2 regions of the Methylobacter arcticus genome follow, and region 2 is predicted to be linked to the other one. Evidence: predicted binding sites of a transcription regulator. Region 2 holds the regulator's gene; the other holds the start of a gene.
What was found. Region 2 encodes HrcA, which represses chaperone genes, less so after heat shock. Its sites were predicted from a motif close to TNTTAGCACTCNNNNNNNNNGAGTGCTAANA; they were not measured.

Region 1 (6,240 bases), 1.8 Mb from region 2:
AAAAAATAACTATAAGTCATTGATAGTTTGTAGTCGGCACCTAACATCAGTGATTTATTAATCGGCTTACGCCGACGCCTATGTTTCGGCAATTAATCCCCCAAGCATCAACTTCTGAAATAAAAAAAGCCCCGGCTGCTTCAAAAACAACCGGGGCTTTTATTTCACTTAAAGCAACAGGGCTTTAAGACAACACAATTACATCATGCCGCCCATGCCACCCATACCGCCCATGCCGCCCATATCAGGCATGCCGTGACCGCCTTTATCATCACTAGGTGCATCAGCAATCATCACTTCGGTAGTCAGCATCAAGCCGGCAACAGAAGCTGCGTTTTGCAACGCAGTACGGGTTACTTTCGCAGGATCTAAAATACCCATTTCGATCATATCGCCGTATTGGCCGGTTGCCGCATTGTAACCGAAGTTACCCGTGCCTTTTTGCACTTCATTGAACACAACTGAAGGCTCATCGCCAGCGTTAGCAACGATTTGACGCAGAGGCTCTTCCATCGCACGACGCAGAATGTTGATACCGACTGTTTGGTCGTGGTTAATGCCTTCCAGTTTATCAAGGGCTGAAATAGCGCGAACCAGAGCTGAACCACCGCCAGCAACAACGCCTTCTTCAACCGCTGCGCGTGTTGAATGCAATGCATCTTCTACGCGAGCTTTCTTTTCTTTCATTTCAATTTCAGTTGCAGCACCCACTTTAATGACAGCAACACCGCCCGCTAATTTAGCCAGACGCTCTTGCAATTTTTCTTTGTCATAGTCTGAGGTTGCATCGTCTGCTTGTGCACGAATTTGTGCAACACGGTTTTTGATTTGCTCTTCAGAACCCGCACCATCAATGATAGTGGTGTTTTCTTTGGTGATTTGTACTTTTTTAGCGGTACCCAATTGCTCTAATTCAGCTTTTTCCAGGCTCAAACCGACTTCTTCTGAAATAACAGTACCGCCAGTCAATACAGCAATGTCTTCCAACATGGCTTTACGACGATCGCCGAAACCAGGTGCTTTAACCGCGGCAACTTTAACGATGCCGCGAATAGTGTTAACAACTAAAGTTGCTAGGGCTTCGCCTTCAACATCTTCAGCGACGATCAATAAAGGACGACCGGCTTTAGCAACGGCTTCCAAAATGGGGAGCATGTCGCGAATATTGGAGATTTTTTTGTCAAAAATAAGAATCAATGGATCGTCTAATTCGACGCTCATATTTTCTTGTTTGTTGATGAAATAAGGTGACAAGTAGCCACGGTCAAACTGCATCCCTTCCACTACGTCTAATTGGTTGTCCAGGCCTGTGCCTTCTTCAACAGTGATAACACCTTCTTTGCCGACTTTTTCCATTGCTTCCGCAATGATTTTGCCAACAGACTCATCGGAGTTTGCAGAGATAGTGCCTACTTGGGCAATCGCTTTGTTATCGGTGCAAGGAGTTGCGGAGGCAACAATCGCTTCAACGGCTTTAATGACGGCCAAATCAATGCCGCGCTTTAAATCCATAGGATTCATGCCAGCAGCAACAGCTTTTAAACCTTCATTGACGATAGATTGCGCCAATACGGTTGCTGTAGTTGTACCGTCGCCGGCCACATCAGAAGTTTGTGAAGCCACTTCTTTAACCATTTGTGCGCCCATGTTTTCGAATTTGTCTTTTAATTCGATTTCTTTTGCAACCGATACACCGTCTTTAGTGATGGTTGGAGCGCCGAAACTTTTGTCCAAAATCGCATTACGGCCTTTAGGACCTAAAGTTACCTTGACTGCGTTTGCTAAAATATTTACGCCGCGCGCCATACGGACACGAGCGTCATCACCGAATAATACGTCTTTTGCTGCCATTTTTATTCCTAACTATGTTGTATTTGATTATGATTACAGCGTCTAGGTCTAACCTAAAACGCCCATGATGTCTTCTTCACGCATAACGATGAGGTCGTCGCCGTCAACTTTAACTTCGTTGCCGGAATACTTGCCAAACAACACTTTATCGCCAACTTTAACTTCAAGAGCGCGCACGGTGCCATTGTCCAGTTGCTTGCCATTACCTACCGCCAAAATAACGCCTTGGCTTGGTTTTTCGGCAGCAGAACCTGGCAATAAAATACCGCCGGCAGTTGTTGTTTCTTCATCAACACGTTTGACTATGACTCTATCGTGTAACGGACGTATTTTCATCAATATCTCCTAACATTAAAATTAAAGGTTAAATTCAGATTTAAATTTTAGCACTCACCAGCAATGAGTGCCAACAATAATCAGTTTTTGCAGTCTACCCCGTTCTTTGGCATCATCTCTGCTCACAATACAGCAACAATATGACTTATGAATGACAACCAACTACTGCGTTATAGCCGTCAAATCATGCTTCCTCAAATCGATATTGAGGGACAACAAAAACTTCTCGCTGCCAACGTACTGATTATCGGTGCGGGCGGACTCGGCTCCCCTGCCGCTATCTATCTTGCTGCGGCGGGCATCGGCACTATCACTATTTATGATAATGACGTCGTAGACTTATCCAATTTGCAAAGGCAGATTGCTCATCACACGCCAGATATTGGGACTGATAAAGTAATTTCAACCCGCCAAACGCTTAATAAACTAAATCCAGAAGTCAAGGTAAGAGCCATGAAACAAAGACTGGATGGTGAACAGCTTGATTTCGAAGTGAGACAAGCGGACGTGGTTTTGGACTGTAGCGACAATTTCTCTACGCGCTTTGCGATCAATAGCGCCTGCGTCAAACAGCAAACGCCACTGGTATCAGGCGCAGCAATTCGCTTTGAAGGTCAGGTGACTGTGTTCACGCCAGGAAAAAACGACAGTCCGTGCTACAACTGTCTGTACAACAGTGGCGGCGAAGAATTGCAAAACTGCGCCACCAACGGAGTTATAGCGCCAATCACCGGCATAGTCGGCAGCATTCAGGCGCTGGAAGCAATGAAGCTGATAATGAATATCGGCGAAGCGTTAACCGGACGGTTATTGCTGCTGGATGGATTAACGATGGAATGGAATACGATGAAACTGCGAAAAAATCCTGACTGCCCAACGTGCAGCGGTTGATAAACTTGCTGCGTAGGTAAGGAGCGATTGGCGATGAGCGTAGGCTTTAAAACTTACCTTTTAAAATGAGAAGTTTCCAGGCAACTAACATCACCTGGAAAGCTCATCAAGAACATATTTTTATTTTTTAGTAAATAACCCTTGAACAAATCTAATCGTTTTTTCTGCAAAATCGTTCACCACCGACGGACTATCGCCATGCGGCTCAATCTCACCGAATGGTTTGTCGCCTGCTTTCGTAAACTTGTAAATAAAATAGCCCAGCGGCGCGAACGCCGCCGCAGCAACTATTAACATAACCAACCACAGCTCAGTAACTTCACCCATGCCCCCTCCTCATATTTTTATATGTGTATTATTATTTTAAAGATGAAATAAGATAATACTCCCTTACGGCTAAAAAAAACATCTTTCACAGCTACTCTAAATATCCTGTAGTTTTAACTAGTTACCATTAATTAATTATCTCGGAATTACCGTCAAACAGTACATGAACTGTAGAAAAGATAAGGTTTGTCGGCTTTCGTCGATGTCAAAAGTTGCGTAAAAAAATAGTTCATCGTATACTTCAATTCAGCTTACTTGATCAAGCTAGCATAATAATTTAAACACTTCTGGAGGTTCACAATGAAATGGGAAACACCAAGCTATACAGACCTGCGTTTCGGTTTTGAAGTAACAATGTATATCTACAATCGTTAATTCGATTTGGATCAAAAAGGGGCTCATCAAGAGCCCCTTTTTTTTGCCTGACGACCTTTATTCCCGTATCATTTAAATTTTATCCCCCTATTTAAGCTACCTTCCAAACTATGAAGATCAGAGTTCTCGGTTCAGGTGCAGGCGGCGGTTTTCCTCAATGGAACTGCAACTGCCATAATTGCCACCGCTTGCGACACAAAGAAATGAACGGCACAGCCCGTACTCAGTCATCCATTGCGGTAAGTACTGACAACAAAAACTGGCTGCTGTTTAATACCTCCCCCGACATTCGTGCCCAACTGGAAGCCTTTCCCGCCATCCAGCCTAAAGAAGGCGTTCGCGATACCGGCATTAAAGCGATCCTGTTGATCGACAGTCAGATCGACCATACCACTGGCATGCTGATGCTCAGAGAAGGCAAACCGCTGGACGTTTACTGCACGGAAATGGTCAAGCAAGACCTGACCACCGGCTTTCCCTTATTTAACATGCTGGCAGATTACTGCACCGTCAACCATCACCCGATTCCTTTCGACGGCAGCAGTTTTACTATTCCCGGCATCGATGATTTGCGTTTTTATACCCAAGCCTTAAAAAGCAAGGCACCGCCCTATTCTCCGCATCGACATGATCCCCATGACGGCGACAATATCGGCGTCATCATCGAACAAATTTCTACCGGCAAAAAGGTGTTTTATTCCCCCGGCTTGGGCGAAATTGAACCGCATGTGATGGCAGCCATGCAAGCCGTCGATTGTATACTGGTAGACGGCACCTTCTGGACCGATGACGAAATGTGTACGCAGAATATCAGCCACAAAAAAGCCCGCGAAATCGGCCACTTGCCTCAATCCGGTGCAGGCGGCATGATAGAAGTCCTGAACGGGGTTGCAAAAGCCCGCAAGATATTGATCCACATCAACAACACCAACCCTATCTTAGACGACGATTCCGAACAACGTAAAATACTCGATGCCGCCGGCATTGAAGTGTCCTACGACGGCTTGGAAATCAATTTATAAAGGATGCACCATGAGCAGCGATAATCAAGCCTGGACCAGAGAACAATTTGAAGCCGAACTGCGCGGCATGGAAACTCATTACCATATTCATCATCCTTACCATACGCTGATGAACGCAGGCAAACTCACCAAAGCGCAATTGCAGGGCTGGGTCGCCAACCGTTTTTATTATCAGGTCTGCATTCCGATTAAAGATGCCAACATCCTGGCCAATTGCCCGGATCGCGAAACCCGCGCCAAATGGGTACAGCGGATTATGGATCACGACGGACATCCCGGCGATCCGGGCGGCATTGAGGCATGGATACAGCTGGGCATCGCAGTCGGCTTGACCCGGGAAGACATCACCTCATTAAAATTCGTGCTGCCGGGCGTGCGTTTTGCGGTCGATGCCTATGTTAATTTTGCTCGAAGAGCCGAATGGCACGAAGCGGCAAGCTCCTCGTTAACCGAACTGTTTGCCCCTAAAATTCACCAGCAGCGTTTGGACAACTGGCCGGAACATTACCCATGGATTGATCAGGAAGGTTATATCTATTTCCGCAAACGCCTGACCGAGGCGCGACGCGATGTCGAACACGGTCTCGCCATCACGCTGGACTGGTACAAAACCCGTGAACAACAAGACCGCATGATGCAAATCCTGAAGTTCAAACTGGATGTATTGTGGACAATGGCAGATGCGATGTATATGGCTTATATTCACGAAATGCCGCCTTATTTTACTATTGAAAAATAACATCTGCTGGTTATATAGATGCGATACATTCCGTACCAAAATTTAGCGTTCAATAAACTATCAGCACTTAAATTTATGTATTCAAGGTTATTTAATGACACAGAAAAATGATTGGTACGATGAAGATACTGAGCTTAATGAAGAATATTCAATTAAAGAATATGATGTAACAGCTTCTCCAAACGATTTTAATCTTAAAACGTTATTTGATTTCGTAGAATCTGGTGCACTTGTGATACCAGGTTTTCAACGTAATTATGTATGGGATCAGGCAAGGGCTTCCAAACTTATTGAGTCGATTTTATTGGGATTACCAATTCCACAAATATTTTTATATGAAGAATCTAGAAATAAGTTTTTAGTAATAGACGGTCAACAACGGCTAATGACTATCTACTACTTCATAAAACAAAGATTTCCTAGAAAAGAAAAAAGAGTAGAACTTCGACGTATTTTCGGGGAGCATGGAAAAATACCAGATGAAATTTTGGAAGATGATGCTTATTTTAAAAAGTTTAATCTTTCTCTTCCAGATCCAATTCCTAAGCAAAAAAATAGATATAACGGGCTTAATTACGCAACCCTTGGTGAGCATAAGTTGAGCTTTGATATGCGGACTGTTCGTAATGTTATCGTTAAACAAAATCTTCCAGAAGAAGAAAATTCATCTGTATTTGAGATATTTAACCGATTAAATTC
Region 2 (6,240 bases):
GCACAGCAATAAATAATGCTTGACCGGCAATCATGTCGCTGCCGCCGACAAAAATGGCCGTATTTTTCTTGTCCTTGGGCGCACGAGTAAATATGGTGCCTTCTACCAGAGCCGTGATGTTTTCAGGCGTCAATCCTCCATGCCCGATGACATGATCTGCACCGCCATCATAGGCTACAACCGTATCGAAAACTGAAGGGTGAGTGTCTGTATCGAATTGGAATAACAGTTTTTTCATTAACTTGCCCGTAATAGGTTGGTCTGGTGTGCGTGAATACGATTATTAAACCGGCTTATTATACTCGATAAACAAAACACTGCCTTATTTAGCCCGATTCCCGCTTAGACGCCGCTTGCAATCTGATGCGCGTTTTTTTGATATGCTTGCTAGGAGAGGCTTATCTTCGTTATTATCTGTAAAAAAGGAATTATGTTGTGGTTGTTAGGTGTGATCAGTACATCGCGAGACTGTTTCTGCTTAAGCTATTGGGATGAGTGGAATGCAGTTGTTGGGAATGGGGGTTCGTTGCAATATTTTCAGGTTATCTTGCTAGCTTTATCGAAAAAAAATTATAAAAATTAAAGGAAAAACAGATGAAAACACCCGTTCACATTGCTGTAACAGGCGCCGCAGGACAAATTAGTTATTCTTTGCTGTTTCGATTAGCTGCTGGTGCGTTGTTAGGCCCTGACCAGCCGGTTGTCTTGCATCTGCTTGAAATAACCCCGGCAATGAATGCCTTGCAAGGCGTAGTCATGGAGTTAAAAGATTGCGCTTTCCCTTTACTGCATCGCATTGAAGTCACAGACGATCCCAAAGTGGCCTTCAAAAATGTCGATTATGCCTTTTTGGTTGGCGCAAGGCCAAGAGGAACGGGCATGGAGCGCAAAGATTTATTGGAAGTGAATGCAGAAATTTTTGCGGTTCAAGGTAAAGCCTTGAATGAAGTCGCAAACAGAAAGATAAAGGTCTTGGTCACCGGTAATCCAGCCAACACCAATGCTCTGATTGCGTTGAATAATGCGCCGGACTTGAAGGCGGAAAATTTTTCTGCAATGTCGAGATTGGATCATAATCGAGCGTTAAGCCAATTAGCGGAGAAATGCGGTGTTTTACCGGCTGATGTAAAAAACATGACTGTCTGGGGTAATCACTCGACTACGCAGTATCCTGATATTCATCATGCTAGGGTCAAAGGGCAGAATGCCTTGTCTTTGGTTGATAATGATTGGTATGTCAATGAGTTTATTCCTATCGTTCAGCAGCGTGGGGCAGAAATTATTAAGGCAAGGGGACAATCCAGCGCTGCATCGGCTGCAAATGCAGCGATAGGCCAGATGAAAACGTGGGCTTTGGGTACCGAGCCAGGCGACTGGGTGAGCATGGGGGTAGTATCGGACGGCAATTATGGCATTGAATCCGGGTTGGTTTATTCTTTCCCGGTAACGGTAGTTAACGGCGAGTTTACTATAGTAAGAGGTCTGGATATTAACGAGTTTAGCCTGCACAGAATGCGGATTAGTGAAGCTGAATTAAAAGAAGAAAGAGACGCGGTGAAGCATTTGTTGAGATAAAAGGATGGCTTAACTCTCTATGTTGAAAGCTATGTTGTCATTTCTAATGGCCTGTAATGGAGTAGCGCTGCCGGTTTTTTAGGTTTATTGACAATAGCCCGGTGAGCTGATACTTTGCCTCGCTGGCACTCGTCTTAATGGAGTGCTAAATTTAGTCGCAGAGGTTAGTGTGGGTAATCAGGTTTTAAATGCGCGATCGCTACAGCTATTGAAAGCGTTGGTCGAGCGTTATATTAGTGATGGCCAGCCGGTGGGTTCACGGGCGTTAGCAAAAGATTTGGGTGTAAAGTTAAGTCCGGCAACGATTCGCAATGTCATGGCCGATCTGGAAGATCTGGGGTTGTTGCATTCGCCGCATACGTCGGCGGGACGGGTGCCTACGGTTAGCGGTTATCGCTTGTTTGTCGATACCTTGTTGACGGTTAAACCGTTGGAAGCGAAAGATTTAACCCGGTTGTATCAAGGCTTGTCGGTAAGTGATGACAACAGTGATATGATCGGCGTCGCGTCGCGTCTACTGTCAGAATTAACGCAGATGGCCGGGGTGGTGACTCTGCCCAAAAGAGAGCGGGTGTGTTTGCGGCATATCGAGTTCTTGTCTTTATCTAATACCCGTGTGTTGGTCATTTTTGTGACCAATGAGCAGGAAGTTCATAATAAAATCATTCATACCTCTAAAGTATTTAGTCCTGCCGAATTACAGCAGGCAGCCAATTATTTAAATTCAATTTATTCCGGTCGCAGTTTGGATGCGGTGCGTAAAGCGGTTTTAAACGAGTTGCAGGAAGATCAGGAACGCATGACAAAGCTGTCTGGAACAGATTTGCATTTACCCGAAGGGTGTCGGGCAGGAAAGCCTGACATGAATAAAGGCCTGTTGGATGCAGTCAAGATGGCACAACTGGCTTTCGATCAGGACAATGACAAGGACAAAGACGATTATGTGCTGACCGGCGAAACCAATTTGATGGGTTTTTCCGAGTTATCCGATATGGATAGACTAAAACAACTGTTTGAAGCGTTTAGTCAAAAGCAGGGCGTGATCCATTTGCTGGATCAGTGTATGAAAGCCGATGGCGTGCAAATCTTTATTGGCGAAGAATCCGGCTATCGGGCTTTTGATCATTGTAGCCTAGTGACGTCATCGTATTCGGTCGATGATCAAGTAGTCGGAGTGCTGGGCGTTATCGGGCCGACGCGTATGGCCTACGAGAAAATCATCCCTTTTGTCGATGTGACGGCAAAATTGTTGGGTGCCGCCTTGAATCCAAAATCAAAGGCCCCACTATAAATAACATCTGTTTTTGTGCCGTGTGGCATGGATATTAATTTCAATGTTAAGGAGCTATAAATAATGAGTACTGATCAGGAAGCGCCTGAATCTCAGGTTGAAACTGAAAGCGAAACGGTTGCAGAGCCGCATACTGAGTTAACCGAACATGAGTTTACGGTTGACGAGTTAAAGCAGGCCTTGGCCCAAGCTGAGCAAAAAGCCCAGGAAAACTGGGACAAAGCGGTTCGTATACAGGCGGAAATGGAAAACCTGAAAAGAAGAACCCAAAAGGATCTGGAAGATGCGCATAAATTTGCTTTAACCGGCTTTGCCAAAGAGTTATTGTCGGTATTAGATAGCTTGGTGTTGGGCTTGCAGGCTGCAACCGGCGATAGCGAAGACGTGAAAAAGTTCCGTGAAGGCAGCGAATTAACGATTAAACAGTTCGAATCAGCCTTTGCAAAATTCAAAATTGAAGCGATTGATCCGATCGGTCAGCCGTTTAATGCCGAACTGCATCAGGCCATGGCGATGCAGGTCGTCGAAGACGCGGAGCCGAATACGGTGGTTAACGTTTTCCAAAAAGGTTATGTGTTAAACGGGCGCTTGCTTCGCCCCGCCATGGTTTTGGTTGCCAAAGCGGCCGAAAAAAAGCCGACGGATAGTCCTAGCATTGATGAGCAGGCTTGAAATCAAATAAAGCAACCTCATATTTGTAACAACTTTTACTTTTTAAATATATTCAAGTCTGGAGAACTCAATGGCTAAAATAATCGGCATAGATTTAGGAACAACAAACTCGTGTGTTGCAGTATTGGAAAACGGCGTAGCAAGAGTAATTGAAAACAGCGAAGGTGCACGTACTACACCTTCCATTATCGCTTTTACCAGCGACGATGAAGTATTGGTTGGACAGTCGGCAAAACGTCAGGCGGTTACCAATCCAAAAAATACCGTATTTGCGATTAAGCGTTTGATCGGTCGTCGTTTTAAAGACGATGTTGTACAAAAAGACATCAAAATGGTGCCTTATAAAATCGTCGAAGCTGAAAATGGCGATGCGTGGGTTGAAGTCCACGGCAAAAAAATGGCGTCTCCCGAGATTTCAGCGCGTATTTTGATGAAGCTGAAAAAAGACGCTGAAGCTTATTTAGGCGAAGAAGTCACCGAAGCGGTTATTACCGTACCGGCTTATTTTAACGACTCACAACGCCAGGCCACTAAAGATGCCGGTCGTATTGCCGGTCTTGAAGTTAAACGTATTATCAATGAGCCGACTGCGTCTGCACTGGCTTTTGGTATGGATAAGCCTAAAGGCGACACCAAAATTGCGGTGTATGATCTGGGCGGCGGTACCTTTGATATTTCCATTATTGAAATTGCCGAGATAGAAGGCGAGCATCAGTTCGAAGTGCTATCGACTAACGGCGATACCTTCCTGGGCGGTGAAGATTTCGACTCAAGAATCATTGAATTTTTGGCCTCGGAATTCAAAAAAGAAAGCGGCGTTGATGTGCATAACGATCCATTAGCCTTGCAACGCTTGAAAGAAGCGGCGGAAAAAGCCAAGATCGAATTGTCTTCAAGCCAACAAACCGACGTGAATCTGCCTTACATTACCGCAGACGCGTCAGGTCCCAAGCATTTGAATGTTAAATTGACCCGCGCCAAATTGGAATCGCTGGTTGAAGAGCTGATTAACCGCACTAAAGGCCCTTGCGAAATGGCGCTGAAAGACGCGAAGTTAAAGGCGTCGGATATTAATGACGTGATTTTGGTAGGCGGTCAAACCCGTATGCCGAAAGTTCAGGAAATGGTAAAAGCCATTTTCGGCAAAGAGCCGCGCAAAGACGTTAACCCTGACGAAGCGGTTGCTTTAGGCGCGGCGATCCAGGCGGGTGTTTTGGCCGGCGACGTTAAAGATGTGTTGCTTCTCGATGTTATCCCGTTATCGCTGGGTATCGAGACGATGGGCGGTGTCATGACCAAGCTGATTGAGAAAAACACTACGATCCCAACCAATGCATCGCAGGTTTTTTCTACCGCAGATGACAACCAAACGGCAGTGACCGTTCATGTATTGCAAGGTGAGCGCGAAGTCGCAGCGGCAAATAAATCGCTGGGGCGTTTTGATCTGGCCGATATTCCGCCTGCGTCGCGCGGCGTTCCGCAAATTGAAGTCGCATTCGACATTGATGCTAACGGTATTTTGAATGTGTCAGCCAAAGACAAGGCGACCGGAAAAAAACAATCCATCGTGATTAAAGCTTCCAGCGGTTTGTCCGATGAGGAAGTTGATCGCATGGTTAAAGATGCCGAAGCCCATGCCGATGAAGATCGCAAATTAACTGAATTGGTTCACGCTCGCAACCATGCGGACGGTATGATTCATGCGACTGAAAAATCACTGAAAGAATTGGGTGATCAAGTAGCCGATGATGAAAAAACCGGCATCGAACATGCGATTGAAGCATTGAAAACTGCGGCTAAAGGCGATGATAAAGCGGAAATCGAAGCCAAAACCAATGACTTAACCGAGTTATCAGGTAAGCTGGCTGAACGCGTTTACGCACAAAAATCGGCATCGGAAGAACACGCGTCCGGTGCTCATGCTTCTTCAGAGCATGCTGCGGATGACGGTGTTGTCGATGCCGAGTTTGAAGAAGTTAAAGACGACGACAAGAAATAAAGTGTAGCTGGTGGGGCGTATTCCTTACCCCACATAGGCATTAACTTAAGGCATGAAACCACGAAGAACACGAAGCTCGCGAAGAAAAAACTTCGCGTCCCTTCGTGTTCTTTTTGTGGTTTAGTCATCAGTCTCTTATCCTCTTACGGGGTATCTCGGACAAAACCAGACGATGATAATCATCAAAATCCAACAATAGACTATTGAACCATGGCAAAAGAAGATTTTTACAAGCTTCTCGGTGTAGACAGAAACGCCAGTGATGCAGAGATTAAGAAAAGCTATCGCAGCAAGGCGATGAAGCATCACCCTGACAGGAACAAAGACAATCAGGTAGAAGCTGAGGCCAAGTTTAAGCAGATTAAAGAAGCTTACGAAGTTTTATCGGATCCTAAAAAACGCTCCGCTTATGATCAGTTCGGCCATGCCGGGATTGATCCTTCGATGGGCGGCGGGCGTTCCGGCGGTTTTGGCGGCGGCGAAAGTTTCAGTGATATTTTCGGCGACATTTTTGGCGGCGGAAGACAGCAACAGCAGCGGAGCAACGTTCAGCGCGGCTCGGACCTGCGCTACAACCTGGAATTATCGTTGGAAGAAGCCGTATTCGGTACCGATGCTAAAATTCGTGTGCCGGTGTTGGTTGCCTGTGGGGTGTGTAACGGTTCCGGTGCTAAAAAAGGTTCTAGTCCTGTCACTTGCTCAA

Region 1: a site for HrcA is predicted at 2,233-2,263, ahead of ABXJ76_RS14465 (co-chaperone GroES). Genes of this name have one in related genera too.

Annotation. Positions count from the first base shown of each region.
Region 1 covers NZ_CP159583.1:3,048,373-3,054,612, forward strand. The annotation lists gene groL (chaperonin GroEL) at 199-1,851, opposite strand; gene ABXJ76_RS14465 (co-chaperone GroES) at 1,900-2,187, opposite strand; gene ABXJ76_RS14470 (HesA/MoeB/ThiF family protein) at 2,335-3,078, shown strand; gene ABXJ76_RS14475 (hypothetical protein) at 3,199-3,405, opposite strand; gene pqqA (pyrroloquinoline quinone precursor peptide PqqA) at 3,706-3,780, shown strand; gene pqqB (pyrroloquinoline quinone biosynthesis protein PqqB) at 3,891-4,802, shown strand; gene pqqC (pyrroloquinoline-quinone synthase PqqC) at 4,813-5,541, shown strand; gene ABXJ76_RS14495 (DUF262 domain-containing protein) at 5,636-6,240, shown strand, end outside.
Region 2 covers NZ_CP159583.1:882,035-888,274, forward strand. The annotation lists gene ABXJ76_RS04280 (NADP-dependent methylenetetrahydromethanopterin/methylenetetrahydrofolate dehydrogenase) at 1-238, opposite strand, end outside; gene ABXJ76_RS04285 (malate dehydrogenase) at 595-1,575, shown strand; gene hrcA (heat-inducible transcriptional repressor HrcA) at 1,745-2,866, shown strand; gene grpE (nucleotide exchange factor GrpE) at 2,930-3,538, shown strand; gene dnaK (molecular chaperone DnaK) at 3,609-5,537, shown strand; gene dnaJ (molecular chaperone DnaJ) at 5,748-6,240, shown strand, end outside.